DNA from 3 places in the Paenibacillus cisolokensis genome. Region 2 is predicted to be linked to each of the others. Evidence: riboswitches for the same ligand, from Rfam matches in the RefSeq annotation. Region 2 holds a riboswitch; each other region holds the start of a gene.
What was found. Region 2 has a riboswitch for cobalamin ahead of nrdI (class Ib ribonucleoside-diphosphate reductase assembly flavoprotein NrdI). Riboswitches for the same ligand answer to the same signal wherever they lie in the genome.
Positions count from the first base shown of each region.

Region 1: linked by a shared signal. The riboswitch ahead of ABEV74_RS02185 (ABC transporter substrate-binding protein) and the one ahead of nrdI (class Ib ribonucleoside-diphosphate reductase assembly flavoprotein NrdI) in region 2 are both predicted to bind cobalamin.
Region 3: linked by a shared signal. The riboswitch ahead of metE (5-methyltetrahydropteroyltriglutamate--homocysteine S-methyltransferase) and the one ahead of nrdI (class Ib ribonucleoside-diphosphate reductase assembly flavoprotein NrdI) in region 2 are both predicted to bind cobalamin.

Region 1 is NZ_JBCNFP010000015.1:3,035-10,925, reverse strand. It holds gene gluQRS (tRNA glutamyl-Q(34) synthetase GluQRS) at 1-163, shown strand, start outside; gene cobS (adenosylcobinamide-GDP ribazoletransferase) at 299-1,105, opposite strand; gene cobU (bifunctional adenosylcobinamide kinase/adenosylcobinamide-phosphate guanylyltransferase) at 1,213-1,824, opposite strand; gene cobT (nicotinate-nucleotide--dimethylbenzimidazole phosphoribosyltransferase) at 1,831-2,883, opposite strand; gene ABEV74_RS02195 (ABC transporter ATP-binding protein) at 2,914-3,693, opposite strand; gene ABEV74_RS02190 (FecCD family ABC transporter permease) at 3,690-4,727, opposite strand; gene ABEV74_RS02185 (ABC transporter substrate-binding protein) at 4,733-5,779, opposite strand; cobalamin riboswitch at 6,025-6,254, opposite strand; gene ABEV74_RS02180 (FixH family protein) at 6,452-6,892, shown strand; gene ABEV74_RS02175 (sulfite exporter TauE/SafE family protein) at 7,170-7,853, opposite strand; gene ABEV74_RS02170 (heavy metal translocating P-type ATPase) at 7,850-7,891, opposite strand, start outside.
Region 2 is NZ_JBCNFP010000068.1:23,876-31,766, reverse strand. It holds gene spoVAE (stage V sporulation protein AE) at 1-152, opposite strand, end outside; gene spoVAD (stage V sporulation protein AD) at 154-1,167, opposite strand; gene spoVAC (stage V sporulation protein AC) at 1,170-1,649, opposite strand; gene ABEV74_RS12065 (DUF421 domain-containing protein) at 1,674-2,534, opposite strand; gene ABEV74_RS12060 (DUF1657 domain-containing protein) at 2,944-3,150, shown strand; gene nrdF (class 1b ribonucleoside-diphosphate reductase subunit beta) at 3,211-4,170, opposite strand; gene nrdE (class 1b ribonucleoside-diphosphate reductase subunit alpha) at 4,193-6,277, opposite strand; gene nrdI (class Ib ribonucleoside-diphosphate reductase assembly flavoprotein NrdI) at 6,264-6,623, opposite strand; cobalamin riboswitch at 6,775-6,978, opposite strand; gene ABEV74_RS12040 (formylglycine-generating enzyme family protein) at 7,110-7,891, opposite strand, start outside.
Region 3 is NZ_JBCNFP010000027.1:57,875-65,765, forward strand. It holds gene ABEV74_RS04935 (M55 family metallopeptidase) at 1-680, shown strand, start outside; gene def (peptide deformylase) at 769-1,293, opposite strand; gene ABEV74_RS04945 (M15 family metallopeptidase) at 1,483-2,412, opposite strand; gene ABEV74_RS04950 (NAD(P)/FAD-dependent oxidoreductase) at 2,616-3,794, opposite strand; gene ABEV74_RS04955 (DUF1641 domain-containing protein) at 3,834-4,265, opposite strand; gene ABEV74_RS04960 (FMN-dependent NADH-azoreductase) at 4,626-5,282, shown strand; cobalamin riboswitch at 5,541-5,746, shown strand; gene metE (5-methyltetrahydropteroyltriglutamate--homocysteine S-methyltransferase) at 5,888-7,891, shown strand, end outside.

The DNA of each region.
Region 1 (7,891 bases), on a different contig from region 2:
AAACCTCGTCGGCTATCTCGCCTATTGGAGCGGCCTGCTCGATCGGCCGGAGCCGGTCCGCGCCGAGGAGCTCATTCCCGGCTTCCGCCTTTCACGCGTACCGAAGCATCCGGTCGCCGTTTCGGCGGACGTGCTGGAGAGGCTTGGCGGGGGGAAAGGCTGAAAATCCGGAAGCGGCCGTCGAATCGCCGTTTCCCGCTGTTTCCCGCCGTGCCTTGCTGGCAGGCCGGCGACCGGTCGGCAAGCCCGAGCCGTATTCAGCATGAAAGCCGCCCCTGCCTGCGGAGCGGCTTCTTCCTCATTGCGTCCATAGCACGGCGATTGCAAACAGCAGCGCCGCTTCTACCGCCTCGTTGATCGCGCCGTATGTGTCCCCCGTCAGCCCGCCCAGCCGCCGGCACAGCCAGCCGGCCAGCAGCCAGCTCACGAGCGCCCCGGTCGCTGCGGCGGCGAGCAAAAACAGAAGCGCGTCGGACAGCGGCCAGCCCGTCAGCCGGAATACCGGCAGCAGCAGCGCCGCCGCGACGATGAGCGCGCCAGCCGAATGGTGGCGGCCGGCATCGGCAAAATAGGCGGCCAGCCCTTCGTTCGGCCGGGCGGACGGCCAGCCCGCGATGGCGGCCCCCATCCATAAGCGGCTCAGCGCCGGAACGGCGATGAGGGCGGGGACGGCCGTTCTCCACGCGGGCGAAGCGACAAGCTCGGCCAGCACCGCGAACTTGAACAGCAGCAGCAAAACCGCCGCGATGACGCCCATCGCGCCGACGCGGCTGTCTTTCATAATGTCAAGCATCCGTTCGCGCGACCGCCCGCTGAACACGCCGTCGGCCGTATCCATCCAGCCGTCCAGATGGAGCCCTCCGCTCAATGCGACCCATAGGCCAAGGAGGATAACGGCCCCGGGCAGCGGCGGTACACCGATCCGGAGCAGATCGGCGCAGGCGGTAAGCAGCACCCCGATCAGCCAGCCCGCCGCCGGAAAATAGATAACGCTTCGCGCCAGCACCGGCCGCTCGAACGGCACCTGCCGCGGCACGGGCACCCGGGTTAAAAACTGTATGGCAGCAGCGAAACTTTGCGCGTGCCTCTTCACCAAATCGATCATGCCGAACAAGCACCCCCGTCAAAATCCGGCCTGCCGCGACGGCAGGCCGGATTCATGATCTGCAGACCGTTCGTCCATTTTCCTGGAATTGTCCCGCTCGGGTCATCCTATGTCTTTTCATCCGGGTTATCCCATTCTTCCAGCCGGAACGCCGCCGCTTTCAAGTCGATCGGGATGCCGGCCACGACGAGAAAGATGCGGCCGCATACCTCGGCAAGACGGCGATTTACACGGCCTGCCGCGTCGCGGAACTGCCGCCCGAGCGGATAGGCGGGAACGATACCGCTCCCGACTTCGTTCGTCACCAGAATAAGCGGAACCGCGCTTTGCCGCACGACAGCAGCCAGCTGCTCCGCGAGCGCCGCCAGCCGCTCCTCCGCTTCCGCCGCGCCCTCGCCGTCCGCCTCCAGCCGCAGCAGCCAGTTCGACAGCCACAGCGTCAGGCAGTCAACGAGCACGACCGTGTCCGGTTCGGCAGACCGGGTTATTTCGTCCAGTCTTTCGGCAAGCGCATACGGCACTTCGACGGTTTCCCACGGAAATCCGTCTTCGTCGCGCTGACGGCGATGACGCCGAATCCGTTCCGCCATTTCGTCGTCCAATGCCTGGGAGGTCGCGACATAGATGCCGCGGCGGCCGAGTCTGGCCGCCAGCCGCTCGGCGAACGAGCTTTTCCCGCTGCGCGCACCGCCGGTTACGAGCACCGTTTTGTTCTCCATGCCGCATCACCCCCTGCTGACGCCCGCGCTTTCGAATGTCGCCATCTCCTGCATCAGACGCAGCGATGCGTCGACCAGGTGAAGGCTGAGCACCGCGCCCGTCCCTTCGCCGAGCCGCATGTCGAGATGCGTCATCGGCGACAAGCCGATCGCTTCCAGCAGCGGGCCGTGGCCCTGTTCCCGGGAAAGATGGGAAGCGATCATATAATCGGCCGCCGCAGGGGCCAGCCGGACGGCCGCAAGCGCCGCTGCCGACGAAATATAGCCGTCGACAACAACCGGACGGCGGCACGAGGCGGCGCCGAGAATCGCTCCCGTCAAGGCGGCGATTTCCAGACCGCCTACCTTCGCCAGCACGTCGATCGGATCGGAGGCGTCCGGTTTGTTTCGTTCGATCGCCCTCCCGATGACGGCGGCTTTATGCTTCCGCCGCTCTTCGTCGATGCCGGTGCCGCTGCCGGCCGCGCGCTCCGGCGGCATTCCCGTCAGAACGGAAACGATCGCCGCGCTTGCCGTCGTATTGCCGATGCCCATTTCGCCGGTCACAAAAATGCCGTAGCCTTCCTCCGACAGCCCGGCGACGAGCTCCATCCCCGCCAGAACGGCGCGCAGCGCCTCTTCCCGCTCCATCGCGGGACCTGCGGCCATATTGGCCGTTCCGCGGCGCACTTTGCGATCGATCAGACGGGGATGGGACAGATCCGCATTGACGCCGACATCGACGCAGAAGACGTCGGCTCCGGCCTGCCGCGCCAGCACGTTGACCGCCGCCCCTCCTTGGAGAAAGTTCAGCACCATCTGCGGCGTCACTTCGGGCGGAAAAGCGCTGACCCCTTCTTCGCAGACGCCGTGATCCGCCGCCATGACGAGCACCGCCCGGCGCGAAACGTCCGGCCACAGCTTGCCGGTCATCCCTGCAAGCCGCGCCGCCAGATCCTCCAGCTTGCCGAGGCTGCCCGGAGGCTTGGTCAGCCGGTCGGAATGACGGCGCGCCGCCGCCGCGGCATCCTCGTCCGCAGGCCGAATCTGCGCGATGCGTTCGCGCAGCTGCCGTTCCATCTGCGTTACATTTTCACTGGTCACGAAAGATCATCCTTTCATCGTCTGCAGCAGCACCTGCGGCGCCCCGGTCCCGGGATGGGCGATAATGGCCGCTTCCGTGCCGTATACCCGCTTCAGCATATCGGCCGTCAACACTTCGGACGGCGTTCCGAACGCGACAACCTTCCCTTCGTGCAAAACGAGCAAATCGTCGCAATAAAGCGCGGCCAAATTCAGATCGTGCAGCGCCGCGACCGCCGTCAGCCCCCGGCTGCGCTGCCATCTGCGCACGGTGTCGAGCAGTTGCACCTGGTAGCCGATATCGAGATAAGTGGTCGGCTCGTCGAGCAGCAGCAGGCGCGGCTGCTGCACCATCGCCTTGGCCAGCGCCACCCGCTGGCGCTCGCCTCCGCTCAGCTGATCCATCCGCCGGTTTTGCAGGCCGAGAAGGCCCATCGTCTCGAGCGCCTCGTCGATAAGCGCGGACGGGTCCTCCTTCTCCTCTCCCAGCCAGTTTTGAAACGGATAGCGTCCCATCGCGACGATTTCCCGTACCGTAAACCCGGCCGGGGGCAGGCCGCCCTGCTGCAGCATTGCGATCCAGCGCGCCGCTTCCTTGCGCGAGTAGCGGTCGGATCTTCTGCCGTCCAGCAGCAGTTCTCCCTCATCCGGCGTCTCAACGGCGGAAATGAGCCTGAGCAGCGTCGACTTGCCGGCGCCGTTCGGACCGATGATGCCGTGCAGCCCGCCGCCCGCGAGCGAAAAGCTGAGCTCCTTCAGCACCTGTACGCCTTGCAGCCGGTAACTGACGTTTCGCGCTTCGATCATGAAGCTCCCTCCTGCAGCATTTTGCGTCGGTAGAGCAGGTAAGCGAAGAACGGCGCGCCGATCAGCGCCGTGACGACGCCGAGCTGAATTTCGCGCGGGCTGAGCGCCGTGCGCGCAAGCGTATCGGCCCACAGGACGAAGATGCCGCCGCCGATGGCGGACAACGGAATGAGCACCCGGTAATCCGGCCCGACGAGAAGCCGCAGCAAGTGGGGAACGACAAGGCCGACGAAGCCGACGACGCCGGAGACGGACACGGCGGCGGCCGTCAGCAGCGTGGACGTCAGCAATACGACCAGCTTCGTCCGCTCGACCCGCACGCCCAAATGCGCCGCATGGCGTTCGCCGAGAACGAACAGATTAAGCGGCTGGCCGTACAAAATGAGAACCGGCAGGCAGACGGCGAGAAACGGCACGAGCAGATAGACGTACTCCCAGCTGCGCATCGCCAGACTGCCCATAATCCAGAACAAAATCTGATTGACGGTATCCTGCGACAGCGATACCATGAACGACACGAACGCCCCGAAAAACGCCTGCAGGACGACGCCCGACAAAATGAGCGTTTCGACCGCCATCGCTCCTTTCGTACGCGCGAGCCAGAACACGGCGGCGAGCGTCAGCGTTCCCGTCGTAAAAGCGACAGCCGGAATCGTCCAGATTCCGAATGCCGTCTGCAGACCGAGCAGAATGAGAAACGCCGCGCCTACCGAGCTTCCGGACGCGACGCCGAGCGTATACGGATCGGCCAGCGGGTTGCGGAGAACGCCTTGAAAGCCCGCCCCGGCAAGGGCCAGACAGGCGCCGACGAGAATCGCCAGCAGCACCCGGGAGAGCCGGATTTCCGTCACGATCGCCATTTCGCCTTCCGACCACGTTCCGCCCCCGAACTCAAGACCGGTGAACCGGTACAGCAAAATGCTCCATACATCGCGCAGCGAAATGCCTGCCGAGCCGATGGACAGGCTGACGACGACGGAAACGGCAAGGAGGAGTACGCCGACTCCTCCGTATACCAGCAATTTGCGTTTCATGTTGTTTACGAGAACAGGTCGGGATGAATCGCCTTCGCCAGCTCCAGCAATCCGTCGGCCAGTCTCGGCCCGACCCGCACGAGCGGATCTTGCGGGACTTCATAAAGCCGATCATGCTTGACGGCGTCGATCGCATCCCAGCCGGGGCGGCTCTCGATGCCTTCCAGTATCGGGTTCGGCTCAACATTCAAATCGGGATAGATAATAATTTCCGGATTCTGCTGCACGACGCTCTCGGGCGTAATTTCGAACCAGCCCGGCTGATCGCCCGCCACGTTGACGCCGCCGGCAATCGTCAGCAGCTCATCCAGAAACTCGCCCTTGCCGACCGACCAGCCCGGCGAAAATTCCAGATAGACCTTCGGACGCGGCGCATCTTTTACCGCTTCGGCCACTTGCTCCTTCACTTCGCGCATGTGCGCGGCAACCTCGCCGGCCTGCTCCTGGGCGTCCACGATTTCGCCGATTTGTTCGATTTTCGCGATGACTTCATCATACGTTTTCGGATCGGTCGCGTAAACCTTCAAGTCAAGCTTGCGGAGCTGCTCGATCGCCTGACCGTTCATCCCCGAGGAAGCGACGACCAGATCCGGATTCAGCGCCGCAACCGCTTCGATATTCGTCGTCATGTCGCCGATCTTCGGCTTGTCCAGCGCTTCTTCCGGATAATTGCTGAACTCGTCCACCCCGACGACCCGGTCCCCGGCGCCGATCGCGTACAAAATTTCCGTTTCGCTCGGTGCGAGTGTTACGATTTTCTCCGGCGCTTGCTCAAACGTCAGCTCTGTTCCGGTACCGTCCGTCACCGTGAGCGGATAAACGGTCGCCTGGGCGCTTTCTTCCTCTTCAGCCGGCGCCTCCTGTCCCTCTCCGGCTTGTCCGTTCGTCGATTCCCCGGCGTTCTGCGTCTCGCTTTGCGTCTCGTTCTGCTCCGTGCCCGCAACCTCCGGCGCGTTTTTGCCGGTCTGGCCGCAAGCGCCCAAAACGAGCATTGCGGCGACGGCCAGCAGCGTAAGCCAGCGGGCAAACGATGTGTTACCTGTTTTCAGCATGCTTCCTTCACTCCGATACCCAAAATAATGTTTCGATTCTTGAAAATAATGACCGTGATTCACGACCGCAAACCATCTTGCGGGGATTGCTGCCGGCAGCCCCGGCTAAAAATAAAAGCATTCCCGACAACATGTGTCAGAAATGCTTTCTGTCCGGCGTTCAGCGCCCGCGGCGTCCGAGCAGCCGCATTACGCAAACGGCAAGCCGCTCCGATTTCCAACACCTCCCTAAATCCACGTAGGTTTCAGCGTCGATAAAACAGGCAGGTCTCCTGACTCGAAGCTTGACCGCATTCACAGCCTTCCCAGATCGGCCGATCCAGTGGCGCGAAAATTGAATGCGATTGCCGCATCCGCTAGCGGGGCGGCGCTTCTTACAGTGGCGGGTCCGTGCCGGATTTGCACCGGTCTTCCCTATTAAGCCTGGAAACGTCCGGAGCGGGGAATCGCGTTCGCCCTTTCCGGCCTTTCCGGCACCTGTTTCTCCATATATGCAATTTTTGCATTAAACGCAGTAGTAACTATATCACGACGCATGCGGAATGTCTATCCTCTTTTCACCGGCTGTGCGCTCTGCGGGAATATCCGCGCCGAAGCCGGCATACGTAACTGGTAACGGCCGGATTGGGCGTATTTTGTCCGGTTCATCGGCGAACAGGAGGGCAATCTCGTATGGGTTTGGACAGACGCAAATCCCGCTATTGTCGGTGGGCGGCGGGCATACTCGCCGGGACGGCGCTGCTGATCGGAGCGGTCTGTTACGCCGGCGCCGGAGACGAACCGGCCCCGGCGGCGACGACGCATATCGGCGACGGCTGGCAGGCGGAATGGACGATCGGCCCGTATCCGGCAAAGGCGCTTCAAGAAAGTCGCTTTACCGTCAAGCTGGCCGATGCGGACGGGCGGCCGATTCGCTCGGCCGACGTTTCCGCCGAACTGGATATGCGGCATATGGGCTGCGGAACCGTTTCATTCCGGTTGAAGGAAACGGCTCCCGGCGTCTATGAAGGAACCGGCTATGCGCTGATGCCGGGGACTTGGGAAGCGAGTCTGACGGTTGACGCGGCAGACCGCTCGTTCGACGTGAACCGGCAGTTCGCAGCCGTCCGGTAACGAAGAAGCGAGCGCGTTGCTCCTGGCCGCATTGCCTGGTCGTGCTGCCTGGCTGTGTTGCTTAACGCTGTCTGGCTGCGTTGCTTAACGCTGTCTGGTTTGCTTAACGCTGTCTGGCTGCGTTGCTGGTCGCGTTGCTTGGCCGTGTTGTCTGGACGAGTTGTCTCGCGCAGCTCGACAAACACGCACGGATATGGGCCGTCGGCGAGAAGCGCGTCTTTTTTACGGCGCGCTTCCTTGCGCTGATGGCGGAGCCGGGAATCGTCCCGGCTTTTCGCTACCACAGCCACGGCGTCAAGGTCGGCACGACGCCGTTCGCCGCCAGCCCGCGCATGATGGACAGCGTGCCGACGATGACGGCGGCTGCCGTCGCCCCGTACCGCATCATCCGTCGCCAGCGCTTGCCGGCGTATGAAGCCAGCCACCCCGCCGCGGCAAGCGCGGGGAACGTCGACAGGCCGAACAGCCCCATCACCAGCGCTCCTTGCCACCATACCCCCGAAGCGGCCGCGTTCATCTGCATCGCATACGTCAGCCCGCAGGGCAGAAAACCGAAGGCGAACCCGGTGGCCAGCAGATGCGCGTCTTCAGCCGCCGACCGCCGTTTTTTCCCGCCTGGGCGAAGCCGCCGCGACAAAAAGCCCGAAACCCGCCGCAGCAGCGGCAGCTGAAATTTTCGCCATAGCCACAGCAGAACGAAGCAGCCGCCGACGATCGACGCGGCGCCCTGAACGCCGGCAAGCCGGCCCGCCAGATCCAGAAAAGATCCCGCCGCGCCCATTGCGGCGCCGAGGAGCGTATACGAGAAAACACGGCCGCCGTTATACAGCAGCAGCACGCGGCGCGCCGACGCCGAGGACTGGAGCGCGACCGACGAAACGATGCCGCCGCACATGCCGATGCAATGCGGCGCGCTGAACAGGCCGGTCAGCATGACGCTCCCCCATTGCGCCGCGTTCACGGGCGTTCCTTCCCGGCCAGTCGTGCAAGCCGGGGACC
Region 2 (7,891 bases):
AGCGGGTCATAGATGCCCACGCCGTCAGCTATCGCCCCGAGGACGACGAGCAGCGTCATCGTATGCGCCGGCGTCAGCTTGAACACGTCAAAGCAGATTTGACCGAACATGCATATCAATCCGCCCACGATAAATGCCCATAAATAAATCACCTTACTCCACCCCGCTTTCGATCGCGACCGCATGCGCAATGCACGGGATGCTCTCACCTTGCTGGTACGAAATCGGCGACAACAGCGCGCCCGTGGCGACGACCAGCATCCGCTTCAGCTCGCCCTTGCGCATCCGCCGCAGCAGATGGCCGTAGGTGACGACCGCCGAGCAGGCGCAGCCGCTCGCTCCGGCCTGCACCATCTGGTTTTTGTAATCGTATATCATCATGCCGCAATCCTTATATTCGGTCTGCTGAATCGGGATATTATGTTTTCGGAACAGCTCCCGGGCAATTTCATATCCGACTTTGGACAAGTCCCCCGTCACGATCAAGTCGTAATGGCCCGGCTCGATCTGAAAATCGCGAAGATGCGCTTCGATCGTATCCACTGCCGCAGGCGCCATCGCCGCTCCCATATTGAACGGATCGGTAAGCCCCATGTCGACGATGCGGCCGATCGTCGCTTTCGTCACAAAAGGCCCGTCGCCTTTATGCGATACAACGCAGGCGCCCGCTCCGGTCACGGTGTATTGCGCGGTTGGCGGCTTCTGGGAGCCGTATTCGGTCGGATAGCGGAACTGCTTCTCCGCTGTCGAGTTGTGGCTGCAGGCGCTGGCCAGCGTATATTTCGCCGACCGGGAATTGACAAGGTTGGCGGCGAGCGCCAAACTTTCCATCGAGGTCGAGCATGCCCCGAATACGCCGATATAAGGCATGGCCAGCGTCCGGGCGGCAAAGCTGGTAGTTGTAATCTGGTTGATCAGGTCGCCCCCGATAAAAAAATTGATCTGTTCCTTCGTCAGTCCCGCGTTCTCGATTGCCAGCTTGGCCGCTTCCTCGAGCAGCGTCCGCTCCGCTTTTTCCCAACTGTCCTGCCCGAGCCGCGAATCGCCATGAATAATATCGAAATCGTCGGCCAGCGGTCCGCGCCCTTCGAACGGTCCGACCACCGTCCCGACGGCCGCGATCGACGGCCTGTTCTCAAACAGCCAGCTTTGATAACCTTTCAGCATGATCAATGACCTCCGCCGGGATTGAAAATTAAGTGGCATAAGCTGACGAAAAAGGCGGCCACGACGCCGAATACGATGACCGGCCCGGCAAGTTTGAACATTTTCCCGCCGACGCCGAGCACGAGCCCTTCGCTCCGATGCTCAATCGCCGCCGACGCCATCGAGTTGGCGAAGCCGGTGACGGGAACCGCCGTACCGGCGCCGGCCCACTGAGCCATTTTGTCGTAAACGCCGAGGCTGGTTAAAATGGTGGAAATGAGAATCAGAACGGCAACCGTCGGATTGCTCGCTTCTTTCTTGTCGAATCCGCCCCAGTGTATGAACATATCCTGAATGGCCTGGCCGAGCACGCATATCGCGCCGCCGACAATAAAGGCCCGAATGCAATTAATCACAACCGGTCTCGGCGGTTCCTTCCGCTTGGCCAGGTCCTGATATTCCTGCTGCACGGGCGTGAGCTTTTTCTTCTTGTTGTTAGACATTCGCGTTTCCTCCTTATCATCGGATTACCGGTGCAATACCGGCTTCACATCGGCGATGACTTGGCGCAGCTTTTCGGCGCATTCTTCATACATCGCTTTCGCTTCCGCATTCCGCGTCGTCAGACCGAACATTTCCAGATCGGCTTCGCATTTTTTCAATGTGGCATATAATGCCGCTTTCTGCTGGGGCGCGGGAACCTTGATTTTGTCGTCAAACAGGTCGACATAAAGTTGCCCGTAAGAATCGACCTGGCCCAAATAGACGTTTTCCAGCGCTACGCCGAGCTTCTCCAGTTCCGAACGCAGCCATGCCCGATTGAGACCGATGGTCGAAAGCGGCTCGTCCAAAATTTTGCCGTCCATAATGACGGCTTGCGGCTCCTGCTCCGGCCCTACCTTGATGCCCAGATGACTGGGCGTCAGCGGCTGATTTTCTCGGGTAAGCATGACGCTTATATCGCCGCTCGGTTCCATAATGGCAAATTCGACGTCCGCGGTTTTGAACACATTTTTTTTGCGCAGCTGCTCGAGCAACTCGTCCGCGGTCAAACGCTCTTTTTTCAAATTGTCTTCCAAAATTTTGCCGTCCTTGATGAGGATTGTCGCTTTGCCGTCAATAAAATCCCTGCTTTTTTTGCTTTTGATTTGCAGAAACTCGATCCCGAGCGAAATCGCGGTCCAGACGACCATGGAAATGAGGCCCAAATACCAGTTTGCCTCCAGATCCAGGGAAACATAGGCCGCAAGGCTGCCGATTGTAATCCCGGTAATGTACTCGAACAGCGAAAGCTGCGACACTTGCCGTTTCCCCAATAATTTGGTAAGGGAGAACAGGACGACAACGGCGATTAAGGTCCGCAACACAATTTCCAGCCAATTCGGCACCGCTTCGATTCCTCCTTTCAGCTCATACAATGTCGGCTTTACCAAAGGATGCGCCGATCCCGATCAGCTCAATCCCGAAATGTTTTGCCACTTCAGGAAGCCTTCTTACGGATTGGCAAAAAGTCGCCAGTATGCCGGTTCGAGCGCCCGTACAGAATAAGGATCGCTTCATTCACTCACCAAGGAACAGATTCTTGCGTTAAGGGCGGTGGAAAAATGTGGAGTAAGCTGAAAAATCGTCGAATGATGATGTCTTTGCTGGCTATCGGGGTGAGCGCCGGAGCTGGGGCGATCGTCATGTCCAACCGGCGCCGGGGAAATCACATGAACCAGAACAAATGGCCTTCACAGCTTCAACCGCTAATGAAGATGTTCCCGATGTTGCGTATGAAGTAAAGGAGGTGAAAACGTGACGGTAGCATCCGATGTGAAAACTTGCGTCGCTTCCTTGAAAAGCGCGCAGGCGAGCCTGGAACAATTCGCGCTGTCGACGCAAAATCAGGAAGCGAAGACGTTGTTTGAAAATGCTGCGCAGCAGACACAACAAATCGTGCAGCAAGTACAAAGCCGCGTACAGCAGCTGGAAAATGAAGAACCCCAATATAAAGGTTTTTAACAGTTTATCTTGAAAAAAGAACCAGCCGCGTTCGAACTAACGCGGCTGGTTCTTTTTAATTTAAAAGCGGAAATCGTCGTCGGTCAGCGGCTCGACATGAATCGTCCGGATATATCCGTTCCCTTTTTTGGAAAAGAAATCATGCTGTTTCGTGCGCGTGCTGATGCCGTTGAAGACGATCGGATTGACGTCCTCTTCCGGAAAGATCGGATCGAGTCCGAGATTCATCAGCGCCTTGTTCGCATTATAGCGGACAAACTTCTTGACTTCGTCTGTCAAGCCGACCTTGGTATACAGTTCCTCGGTATACTTTTCTTCATTCTCGTGCAGCAACGAAAGCAGGCCGCGGAACGTCTCAAGCGCTTCTTCCTGTTCGTTGGGCTCAAGCTCCGCGAACACTTCCTGAGCCAGTACGCCGACATAAAGGCCGTGAATGCTTTCGTCGCGCAAAATGAGATCGATAATTTCTCCGCTGCTTGTCATCTTCCCTTGTCCCGACAAATAAAGCGGGTAGAAAAATCCGCTGTAGAACAAGTAGCTTTCCAGCAAAACCGATGCCGCCATGGCCAAATACAGCTCTTTTTTCGAATGGATATGGCGATAATATTGCGAGATGACTTCCGCTTTGGTCTGCAGCCGGGGATTGTTCTCGACCCAGCGGAACACATTGTCGATTTCTTCGCTGGAAGCGAGCGTCGTGAAAATGCTGCTGTACGACTTGGCGTGAATCTGCTCCATCATGCCCATAAATCCGAGCACCGCCTTGCGCTGCAGCCCTTCGACATGGTCCAATATTTTCGGCATGCCGACGCCGCCCTGCACCGTATCCAGCAGCGTAAGCCCGCCCAGCACCTTCATATACAATTCCCGCTCGTCATCGTTCAGCGTCATCCACGACATTTTGTCGTCGGAAAGCGGGATCTCTTCGTCTGTCCAAAACTGCATAATATTTTGATTCCAGAACGTGATCGTAAAATCATCGTCCGGACGGTTCCAGTTGACGGCCTTGATGGCACTCATGCTCGCCCATTCCTCCTTTTCCTTACACGGAACAACTGATGCATTCTTCCACGGACAGCCGGTTCGTCCGGGTATAATAAAGCGACTTCAGACCTTTCTTGGCGGCATAAATGTAGTACCGGGCAAGCTGGCGCGTCGTCACGTCGCTGTTGACGTGCAGGACCGTCGATATTCCTTGATCGATATGAGGCTGAATTTCGGCAATCAGATCGAGCACCTTGAACTGATCCATCTGATAAGCCGACTTGTAATAAAAGAAATTGCTTTTATCCAGGTACGGCATCGGATAATAGGTCGTCGAATTGGCGTACGTCCGGGTTTCGATCTGCTCGACGATTGGCATGACACTGGACGTCGCGTTCTGGATATACGAGATGCTTTGCGTCGGCGCGATCGCCAGCCGGTAGGCATGATACAAGCCGTGGCGGCCTACCGCTTCCTTCAGCGACTTCCAGTCTTCCGGCGAAGGGATCGCAATGCCTTCGAACAGCGACTTCACCTTGTCCGTTACGGGACGGTAATCGGTCTGTTCATAACGTTCGAAATAGACGCCGGTCGCATAGTCGGAACGTTCGAACCCGTCGAAGACGATGCCGGTTTCGCGTGCGATTTCCATGCTCTTCTCCAGCGAATAATAGTTCATCATCATGAAGAAAGTGCGGACGAAATCTTTCGCTTCTTCGCTTTCATAGGCGATTTTGTTTTTGGCCAGGTAGCCATGCAGATTCATCGCGCCGAGACCGACCGAATGCAGCTCGCGGTTCGCTTTGGCAACGCCGGGCGCATTGGAAATATTCGTCATGTCGCTGACCGCCGTCAGGGCGATCATGCCTTCATGCACCGATTCCCGGATTTTCTTCTTCTCCATGACGTTGGCAATGTTCAGCGACGCCAGATTGCAGCTGATATCGCGGCGTATTGTATCGGGCTGGCCGTAATCGCCGATTTCGGACGTTTCCTGCAGCTGGAAAATTTCCGTGCACAGGTTGGACATTTTGATCGAGCCGATCCCTTTGAGCGCGTGCGCGCGGTTCGCATTGCTTTTGTTCATCATGTACGGGTAGCCGGATTCGAGCTGGGTCATGGCGATTTTGATCAGCATGTCCCGGGCGCTCATTACTTCTTTCTTGCGCACGCGATCGTCGGCGAGCAGCTTGTCGTACATTTCGTCCATGTCCATATCGTCCATATGAACGCCGTAAGCCCGGTAGACGGAATACGGGGCGAAAACGTGAAGCGGCTCGTTGTCTTCCGCCAGCTTGTAGAAGCGGTCCGGCACGATCAGCCCGATCGACAGCGTCTTGAGCCGCGATTTTTCGTCGGCGTTAATCTTTTTGCTGTCCAGAAACTCGATGACGTCCCAGCCGAAAATGTTGTAATAGGCGGCGCCGGAACCTTTGCGCTGGCCCATCTGGTCGGCATAGGAGAAGGCGTCCTCAAGCAGCTTCAGCACGGGCATAATGCCTTTGGCCGCTCCCTCGACGCCTTTGATCGGCTCGCCGCGGCCGCGCAGCTTGGACAGATTGACGGCGACGCCGCCTCCGATTTTCGACAGCTGCATGCAGGTGCTGAGACCGTAATTGATCGAATTAAGCGAGTCGTCCAGCTCCAGCAAGAAGCAGGAAACCATTTCGCCGCGCCGGCTTTTGCCCGCATTCAGGAAAGTCGGCGTCGCCGGCTGAAGCCGCTGCTCCATCATCGATACGGCCAGCCTGCGGGCGACAGCGGCGTTTCCGCGCCCGAGATACAGCGCCACGATCGCCACCCGGTCCGGATAATGCTCCAAATACAGCTCGCGGTCGTCGCTTTTCACCGCGTAATCGGTGTAAAACTTCGAGGCGGCCATGTAGGAAGGAAACTCGAACCGGTAGCTGTGCGTAGTGGCGTAAATCTCCTCCACTTCTTCAGGCGTATAGTATTGGTAGACATCCTCGTAATAATCGTTGTCGATCATGTAGCGGACCTTCTCCGCCGTGGAAGCGAAGCGGATGCTTTTGCGTTCGACCTCTTCCATAAACGCGCGAACCGCTTCCTTATCCTTCTCCAGTTGGAAGAAGCCGTCCTTGTCCCGCTGCATCAGCAAATTGTTCAGCTCAATATGACGCAACTGCGCTCACCCCTTGCATAAATCTTTCGACATCCCTGCTCGTACCGGACAGCTCGAACTTGCCAAGCACCGGGACGCCGTACATCGTCGCAATCGCGTCAGCGCTCACCGCGAAGCGCTCTCCCCAGTTTTTGTTGCCGCTTGCCGACACGCCGCGCAAGTAACGGTGGTTTTGCTTCAGAAAAGACTGGACCTTCTGCGGCACTTGACCGAAACCGGTCGTATAGGTTACAAGGACGAACGGTTCGTCCAGCGTCATCCCGTCCTCAATTTGAACGGCCGGTACGTTCAGTTTGTTAATAAATCTGCGGACATTTCCCGTCCTGGAATCGTATGCGATAAGCATGGCGGCAAGTCTCCTTTCCGAATCTGACAACAGTATGTAATCAATGAAAAAGCGCATCCGGCGATAAAAAAAGGCCGAATGCGCCTTGGCACGCAGGCAAAGCAATGCCCGGTCAGGCTCGATCCGACACTTTCCTATCCTCCGTAGGGATGTGTCCATCAACGTTCAGGCAGGTCTCCTGGCTCGGGGTCATCGCCGGCAATCCGCCTTCCCGGCTCGCGTTCAGCTTAACCAGTGGCTTTTCGGATTGCGGCTCGCCCATACAGTGGCGGGACCGCTCCGGTTTCGCACCGGATTCCCTATTAAGCTCTATCTTTGTCTTCGAAGATAGAACACCTGAACGAAACAATATGTAGTTGTCGAATTCAAATTTACCTCAATATATTGTAGCTGTCAAGCTGAACCTGACCCGATTTGCGGAACGCAAAATAGAATAGCCCGCTCGATCCAAGCGGGCTCTGCCATTTCGCTTATTTCTATCAATTTTTATTCGCTTGCGACGATGCGGAAGCCGATGTTGCCCGACGAGCTGTCCGGCGTGTTCGAGCTTCGGGCCGCCACCCGGTAGCGGTTGCAATAAGACCGGTGGCACAAATAAGATCCGCCGCGCATCGATCTTCGGCCGGTCGGACGGTCGTAAAACGGATTCACATCCGACGTTTCCCGGTGATAGCCCGGACTGAACCAGTCGGCGCACCATTCCCATACGTTGCCCGACATATTGTACAATCCGTATCCGTTGGGCTCGTAGGCGTCGACAGGCGCCGTTCCGACATAGCCGTCGCTGGCGTTGTTTTTGATCGGAAATTTGCCCTGCCAGATATTGCAGCGATGCCGCCCGTCCGGCTTGAGCAAATCGCCCCACGGGTACGTCTTGCGCTCCAGTCCGCCGCGCGCCGCGAATTCCCATTCCGCTTCGGTCGGCAGCCTGCCCCCGGCCCAGTCGCAGTACGCTTTCGCGTCGTTCCAGGAAATATGCACGACCGGATGATTCATCCGTCCGCTCAGATCCGAATCGGGCCCTTCCGGCTTGGCCCAATAGGCGCCTTCCACGACGTACCACCAGGGTACCTCTTGCGGCACCGATTGGACCCGCTTCGCGGTCTCGGGCGACACGAGCAGATGAAAGACGAACGACCAGCCGAAACGTTCCGCTTCCGTCACATATCCCGTTTCATCGACAAACCTTTTGAATTGCGCATTCGTGACGGCATAGGGCGACATGTAGAACGAATCGACCCGCACCCTCCGCACCGGGCCTTCTCCGT
Region 3 (7,891 bases), on a different contig from region 2:
CGAATGCGGTCACGGAGGCGCTGCTAGAAGCGGGGGCGAGCCGGGTCGTGGTCAAGGACGCGCACGGCAGCGGCTTTAATTTCATCCCCGAGCTGCTGCATCCCGGCGCCGAATATGTCATGGGAGCGACGCGCGTGGAACGTCGTTTTCCCGGGATCGACAGCACCTTCGACGGCGTGCTGCTGATCGGCTATCATGCAATGGGAGGGACGATGGAAGCGGTGCGGGATCATACGATGACGTCCCAGGGCTGGCAATCGCTCAGGCTGAACGGCCGCCCGATCGGGGAAATCGGACTGGACGCGTTATGGTTCGGGATGTACGGCGTTCCCGTCGTCTTCGTATCGGGGGACGACAAGACGTGCAAGGAAGCGCAGGCCGAGCTGCCGGGCGTCGCGACCTATGCGACGAAAACGGCGACCGGACGCCATGCTGCGCTCTTGAAAGCGCCACAGCGCGTGCGCGCCGAGCTGAAGGAGGCCGTCGCAGCGGCCGTTCGCCAGCCGGTCAAACCGGCGCCGCTGCGGCTGCCGGGACCGTACGAACTGACGATCCGCTTCCTGCATACGGAGCAGGCGGATGCACGGCGATTCGACGGCGAACGGGCGGTGCGAACGGACGGCGTGACGGGCGTCTACCGCGGGGACGATCTGATCGAACTGCTCGCGATGGCGTTCTAGACTTATCCTGAATGCAAGTCGGGCATCTTCTCGCCGACGCTGCAGCGGAACGTTGGAGACCGGGTTTCCGGCTGCAAGTTGTCCCGATTCATCCGGGTGTTTGGGCATGGCTCAGTTTTAGCGCATGCAGCACGCTTATTTTATGCTGCGTTTGTTCGTGATACAAATAATCGCCGATGACGCGGTCGATGAACAGAATGCCGTTCAAATGATCGATCTCGTGCTGCATGCAGACCGCCTTATAGTCTTCGGCTTCCAGTATGTGCGGCTCTCCGTTCCGGTCGAATGTTCTGACCTTCACATACTTGGCACGTTCCACCAAGCCGGTATACCCGGGGAACGACAGGCACGCTTCCGGACCCGTTTGCGAGCCGCGCGCTTCGATAATTTCCGGATTGATCAGCTCGATCAATCCGTCTCCGCAGTCCATCACTACGATGCGCCGAAGAATGCCGATTTGCGGCGCGGCCAGGCCGGCCCGCCCTTCGGCCGCATACAAAGTATCGGCCATGTCGTCCAGCCATTTGAACAGTTTGGCATTGAATTCCGCCACAGGCTTCGCCGTTTTTCGAAGTATCGGTTCCCCGAAGGGCAGTATCGTTTTTTCCACCATAGCGGCGTTCACCTCGCTTCAGGTTATGCGCCCCGTTTTGGCCGGTCCGGTCACGATGGCAACCTGTTAACCGGATTTGAAGAGAGAACGTATAAAGAGGGGCAGGGAGGAGAAAAATAGAGAAAGATCCGATGATAGAATCGGTTAATGCAAGCGCATGTTTCCATGACGGGAACATGCGCTTGTCAGTTACTTTCCGGAAACCGGTACGGCCTGGTAATACTCTTCCAACGTAATGTTACGCTCGGCGATTTCTTTCGCGATCTCGATTCCGACATAGCGAATATGCCACGGCTCATATTTGTATCCGGTAATGTCCTCTTTCCCTTCCGGGTAACGGATAATAAAGCCGTATTCGGCCGCATGCTCCGCCAGCCATTCGGCCTCGGGCGTGCCGGCGAAACAATCCTGGGCCGCACAGCGGCCGTCGCTTCCGGAGACGTCGATCGACAAGCCGGTCTGGTGCTCGCTCGTTCCGGGCAACGCGCTGTACGTGCGTGCCTTCTCCTCGCCGTCCCGTTTGACATAGCTTTCGAACAGCTCTTTTTGCCGTTCGTACGAACGGTATCCGGACACGCCGGCAAGCTCGATGCCGTCTTCCTTCGCACCCGCGAACAATTTCTCCAGCGCTTCCGCGGCTTCTTTGCGAAGCTTGCGCTTGTCGACCTTCTCGCTGAAAATAAACGGAACGTCGGGATATACGAGGTCTTCCGGCTCGTAATTTTCCGGCAGCGTATACTGCTTGTTAATCAGTACGGCTAAGCTGTCCGGATTCGCAACCACCATCAAATCGCCGATTTTGCCCGCCGTCTCCTGAACCGGCCCTTCCCGTTCCGGCGGCGAGTTCGGCTTATCTACCGGCGGCTTCTCCGCGTCCGGCTTATCCGTACCGGGATGCTCCTGCGCCGCGTTCTCCCGCTCCGGCGGTTCCGGCGCCGCGTCCGCCGGCTTCGACGGTTCGTTCTCCGTCGTATCGTCGGCGTCTGCGGCCGGATCATTCGGCTGCGTCTGCTCCGATCCGACGTTATGGCTGCCGGAAAGTCCGGAGAGGAGGCTGCCGCACCCAGCGGACAACATGACCAAACTGGTGAACAAAAATAAAATAAGGCCTTTTTTCAACGCTCATCATTCTCCTTGTTCGACGTAGCCATACCAAAAGTGTAACATCATTCCGGGAGGAACACCATGCTGACAAGTATAGCATCCTGTTATTTCGATTTCATGCCGCAACAATTTCAAACTTGTTTCCGGCCGACAGCGAAAAAAGAAGGCGGAAAAAACCGGCCATAGCAGCCGGTTTTTCCCGCCTTCGCAGGACCGCTTTAATATACAAGCGAGAAGAGACCGTTAATATGGGACAAATAGCGGATATTGCTCGCTTCTTTCATCAGCGATGCCGGGAGGCCTTTCAGCTTCGTCTGGTTGCCGCCGATCGTGCCGATCGCGTCTTTGCGGCCGAGGCTCGCAAGGGTGCCGGAGAAGACCGGCTTGAAAGCTTTCAACGGACCGCCTTTATATGCGGCGAATACGTTGTAGCCGACCGTTTCGCCCATTTGCCACGCGATTTGCGCGCTGGGCGGATAAGGACGGCCTTCCGGACTCATGACGACAGCGCTGTCTCCGGCGAGGAATACGTCCGGATGCGAGGTCGACTGCAAATATTCGTTGACCGTTGCGCGTCCGCGAACCGTTTCGATGCCCGAATTGGCGACAACCGGGGAACCGGTTACGCCGCCGGTCCAGACGAGCGTGTTCGCTTCGATTTTCGTGCCGTCTTTCAGAATGACGTTGTTGCCTTGCACTTCCGTAACGGCGACCCCGGTCAAAATGCGGACGCCGCGTTTTTCCAGGCTCGTCTTGGCGCGTTCCACCAGATCCGGCGTAAATCCGGCCAAAATGGAAGGAGCCGCTTCGACGCAGTAGAGCGTAATATCGTTGAAATCGACGCCTTTTTTCTCGCACCAGGAAGGGAGCATGTCCGTCAGTTCGCCGATCAATTCAATGCCGGACAGGCCGCCGCCGCCGATGACGATCGTCGCGTCGGCTTTATTTTTCGACTGTGCGTATGCGTCGATGCGGGCTTCGACATGCGCGCGAATGCGGTTGGCGTCTTCGACCGATTTCAGGGTGAAGCTGTTTTCTTCGAGCCCCGGAATGCCGAAAAACGCCGTTTCGCTGCCCAGCGCGATAACGAGGGTATCGTAGCTGATCGAAGCGCCGTTCGCAAGCGACACTTGCTTCTGGTCCAGGGCGATCTTTTCGACCGTATTGATGCGGATATCGACATCTTTGCCGCGCAGCAGCTTCTCGAGCGGCAGCGCGACGTTGCCTTCGTTCAGGCCGCCGACGGCCAGACGGTGCAGTTCCGTCACAATTTGATGAAACGGAGTCTTGTTGACAAGGGTGATCTGTGCTTCTTCTGCTGAAAGATATTTGCGTGCGGTCAGCGCAGTCAGCAGCCCGCCATAGCCGCCGCCCAGTATTACAATGTGCTTTGACATGCTGATCCTCCTGTTCTGGATATCAAATACGGTACGGGATTAACGCTGCTTTTGACGTTCCGCCGACACATCCAGGAACGCCTGGATAAAGCGGAGCGTTTTTTGTACTTGCGGATCTTTCAACATTTTCAACAAGCCGAACAGTCCGATCGTCGCCGACTCCGTCTGCACGCGTTCGTTTGCCTCGATTGCCGCTGCGGCAACGCCTTTCACTTTCTCCTGAATCGGTTTGACGAATTCTCCGATTCCGCCTTTCAAATCTTCGATGAGGATGCGGTCCGTCGCCACCGACTGGGCAAAGTCGTACGCTTTCGTCAGCAGCGTGACCATCTCCGCCAGCTTGGGCAAATTTTCCACCAGCTCGGAGAGCGATCGTTGAACTTCGGGCTTCATCAACTGGTCGAGAATATCCGTCTCCACGCGGCCAGTCGAAGCTTCGTGTTCCACTTCTTGCGACAATGTTTCTGCCATGATGCAAAAAGCCTCCCTTGTCTGCGACATATTGTTGTGCCGGAACGGTAATGACTCCGCCTTCGAATAGATGTGAATAATTTCACAAAAAACGCAGGATTGGTACCGGTCCGAATTTATCTACCTTCATATTCTAGTCCTTTTGCCGGCGAACTGCAAAACTTTTTTTAAGTCTGGAAACAACTTTTTAACCGGAAACGGAAGGATAGGGGAAAAAAAGTCCGAATGCCGGTCCATTTTACTATAAAGAAGAAAGAGGTGGAGGAAACGGGTAAAACTTGTTGGCTAAAAGTTACTTGAATTATTATAGGGACTAAATTATAATGTGCAATGTGGCGTCCGAGCCCGAAGCGGTGTCACATGCATACAACTAGAGGAGGTTGCATACCCAACATGTCCAAGGTATTATTCGTCAAAGCAAATGACCGCCCTGCGGAACAATCGGTTAGCGTCCAAATGTACGAGACTTTTCTGAAAACGTATCGGGAAGCTCATCCGGACGATCAGATTACCGAACTCGATCTTTATAAATTGAATCTTCCGTACTACGGCAACACGGCCATTACGGCGCTTTACAAACGGAGCCAATCGCTCGAGTTGACTGCCGAGGAGCAGGAGATTGCGGATACAATCGATTTTTATCTGAATCAGTTTCTGGAATCCGACAAGGTCGTGATCGCGTTCCCGCTGTGGAATTATACGGTTCCGGCGCCGCTCGTCACGTATATCTCCTATTTGGCGCAAGCCGGCAAAACGTTCAAATATACCGCCGAAGGTCCGGTCGGACTGGCGGGCGACAAGAAAACCGTTCTGCTCAGCGCGCGCGGCGGCGACTATTCGAATGAATTGATGGCCGCCCATGAATCGGCCAGCCGCTTCGTCAACAGCGCGATCGGCTTGTGGGGTATCCGGCCCGAGGAAATTGTCATCGAAGGCCATAATCAATTCCCCGATCGGGCGCAGCAAATTATCGAAGATGGTTTGCGTCGGACGGCCGAAGCGGCAGCGCGATTCTGATCGCTGCGGGCTTGAGGCTCTTTCGGAATATGTTTCGTGTTCCGGAAGAGTCTTTTTTTTAAATGCGGAATGCTGCTCCATGGTGTATAGTAGCATCAGGATGGCAAAAGGCGCAGACGGACGACACGCGCGCAATATTATGGTGCGTCTGCATCCCCGCCATTATTCACAAAAAGTTCGAAAGTCCCGTTTATTTCACGAAAACGCTGGACAACCGGATTAAATGCATGTATTCTTAGATGTACACTTTGAATGAACAATTTCATAACGGGAACAGGTGCGTACCGCCGCCAATCAGGTGACCGGTATGCTTAAAAGGGAAGTTCGGTGCAAACCCGACGCGGTCCCGCCACTGTAACGGAAGAGTCGTCGCGAGACAGCCACTGGCTGGAGCTTTTAGCCGGGAAGGTCGCGATAGATGTTGACGCCGGAGCCAGGAGACCTGCCTGTTTCGACAACACTGCATGTACCTACGGGTGATAGGGAGGTGTTAGGCGATCGTCTGGAATGAGCCAGGCGTCTTTCCCTATACCTATTGACGGGGAAAGACGCCTTTTTTTCGTTGTGACAAGAGAGGCCGAACAGAGGAAGGATGGGAGAAACAGATGAAGACGGAACTGATCATCAGCAATTTGGGTTACCCGAGAATCGGGGAAAACCGCGAGTGGAAGAAAGCGCTCGAGTCGTTCTGGGCGGGCAAGCTTGAGGAAGAAGCGTTCCGGGCGGAAATGGACCGGATACAGCTCGAGCTGTTGAAGGTTCAGCAGGCGAAGGGCGTCGACCTGATCCCGGTAGGCGACTTTACGCTGTACGATCATATGCTCGATATGGCCGTCATGTTCGGCGTAGTGCCCGAACGATACCGGCACGAGGGGGGGCCTGTACCGCTTTCGGTCTATTTTGCGATGGCCAGGGGCAACGCGCAGGCGACGGCTTGCGAAATGACGAAATGGTTCAATACAAATTACCATTACATCGTGCCCGAAATCGGCGGCATCGTGCCGCGTCTGACCGTGAACAAACCGCTGGAAGCGTACCGTTTTGCCAAAAATCGCGCAGGCATCGAGGGCAAGCCTGTCGTCGTCGGTTTATTCACGTTTCTGAAGCTGTCCAAAGGCTTCGAGGCCGGACGTCTGGCGGAAAAAATCGAACAATTTCTCCCGGTGTACATTCAGATGCTGACCGAGCTGGAGCGGGAAGGCGTCCAATGGGTGCAAATCGACGAGCCGTACCTTGCGACGAACGTCACCGCAGACGAGTGGAAGCTTGTGGAGCATCTATATCGCCGCATTCGCGAGCAAACGGCCGGTCTTCGGATTATGCTGCAAACCTACTTTGAAGGTGTCGATAATTTTGAGAAAATCACGTCGCTTTCCGTCGACGGCATCGGTCTCGATTTTGTTCACGACGGCGGCAAAAACGCCAAAGCGCTCGAACAATTCGGATGGCCGGAAGATAAAGTGCTGGGCGCCGGCCTGATCGACGGCCGCAACATATGGCGGGCGGATCTCGATGCGAAGCTGGAGGCGATCCGGCGCATAGCGGCCGTTGTTCCGCTTGAGCGATTGATTCTCCAGCCGTCGTGCAGCTTGCTGCACGTTCCCGTCAGCACGAGAGCGGAGAGCGGGCTTGACCCCGTCGTGCGCGGAGCGCTCGCATTCGCCGAGGAGAAGCTGGACGAACTGCGCATTCTGCGCGCCGCAGTCCGGCAAGGCGAGCAGGCGGTGGAAGCCGAGCTTGCAGCTAGCCGCGAAGCGCTGAACGCATTCCGCCTTCTGCCGGAGCGAAACCGGGAGGACGTCGCCAGCGGTTTGCGTCAATTGGCGGATATCCCGGATTCCCGCAATCGGCCGTTCTCCGAACGGTTCGAGCTGCAGCGGAACAAATGGCAGCTTCCGCCGCTGCCGACGACGACGATCGGCAGCTTCCCGCAGACGCCGGAAGTGCGGCAGGCGCGGCTGAAGTGGCGGCGGGGCGAATGGAACGATGCGCAGTACGAAGCGTTTATGAAAGAGCAAATTGAGGCATGTATCCGGCTGCAGGAGAAAATCGGAATCGACGTGCTGGTTCACGGCGAATTCGAACGGACGGATATGGTCGAATATTTCGGCGAGAAGCTGGACGGCTTCGTCTTTACCCGGAACGGTTGGGTGCAATCGTACGGTTCGCGCTGCGTCAAGCCGCCGGTTATTTACGCCGACGTCGCATTCGTACAGCCGATGACGGTGAAGGAAAGCGTATATGCGCAGTCGCTGACGGATCGTCCGGTGAAAGGCATGCTGACGGGGCCGATTACGATATTGAACTGGTCGTTCGTACGCGACGATCTGAGCCGCGAGCAGGTGGCGAACCAGATCGCCTTGGCGCTCCGGCAAGAAGTGCTCGCGCTGGAGAAAGCCGGCATCGAGATGATCCAGGTCGACGAGCCGGCTTTGCGCGAAGGCTTGCCGCTCAAGCAGGAGGATCAGGACGCCTATCTGCAATGGGCCGTCAAAGCGTTCCGCCTCGCTACGTCGGGGGTAAAGGATACGACGCAAATTCATACGCATATGTGCTATTGCGAGTTCCACGATATGATTGACGCCATCCGTTCTCTCGATGCCGACGTC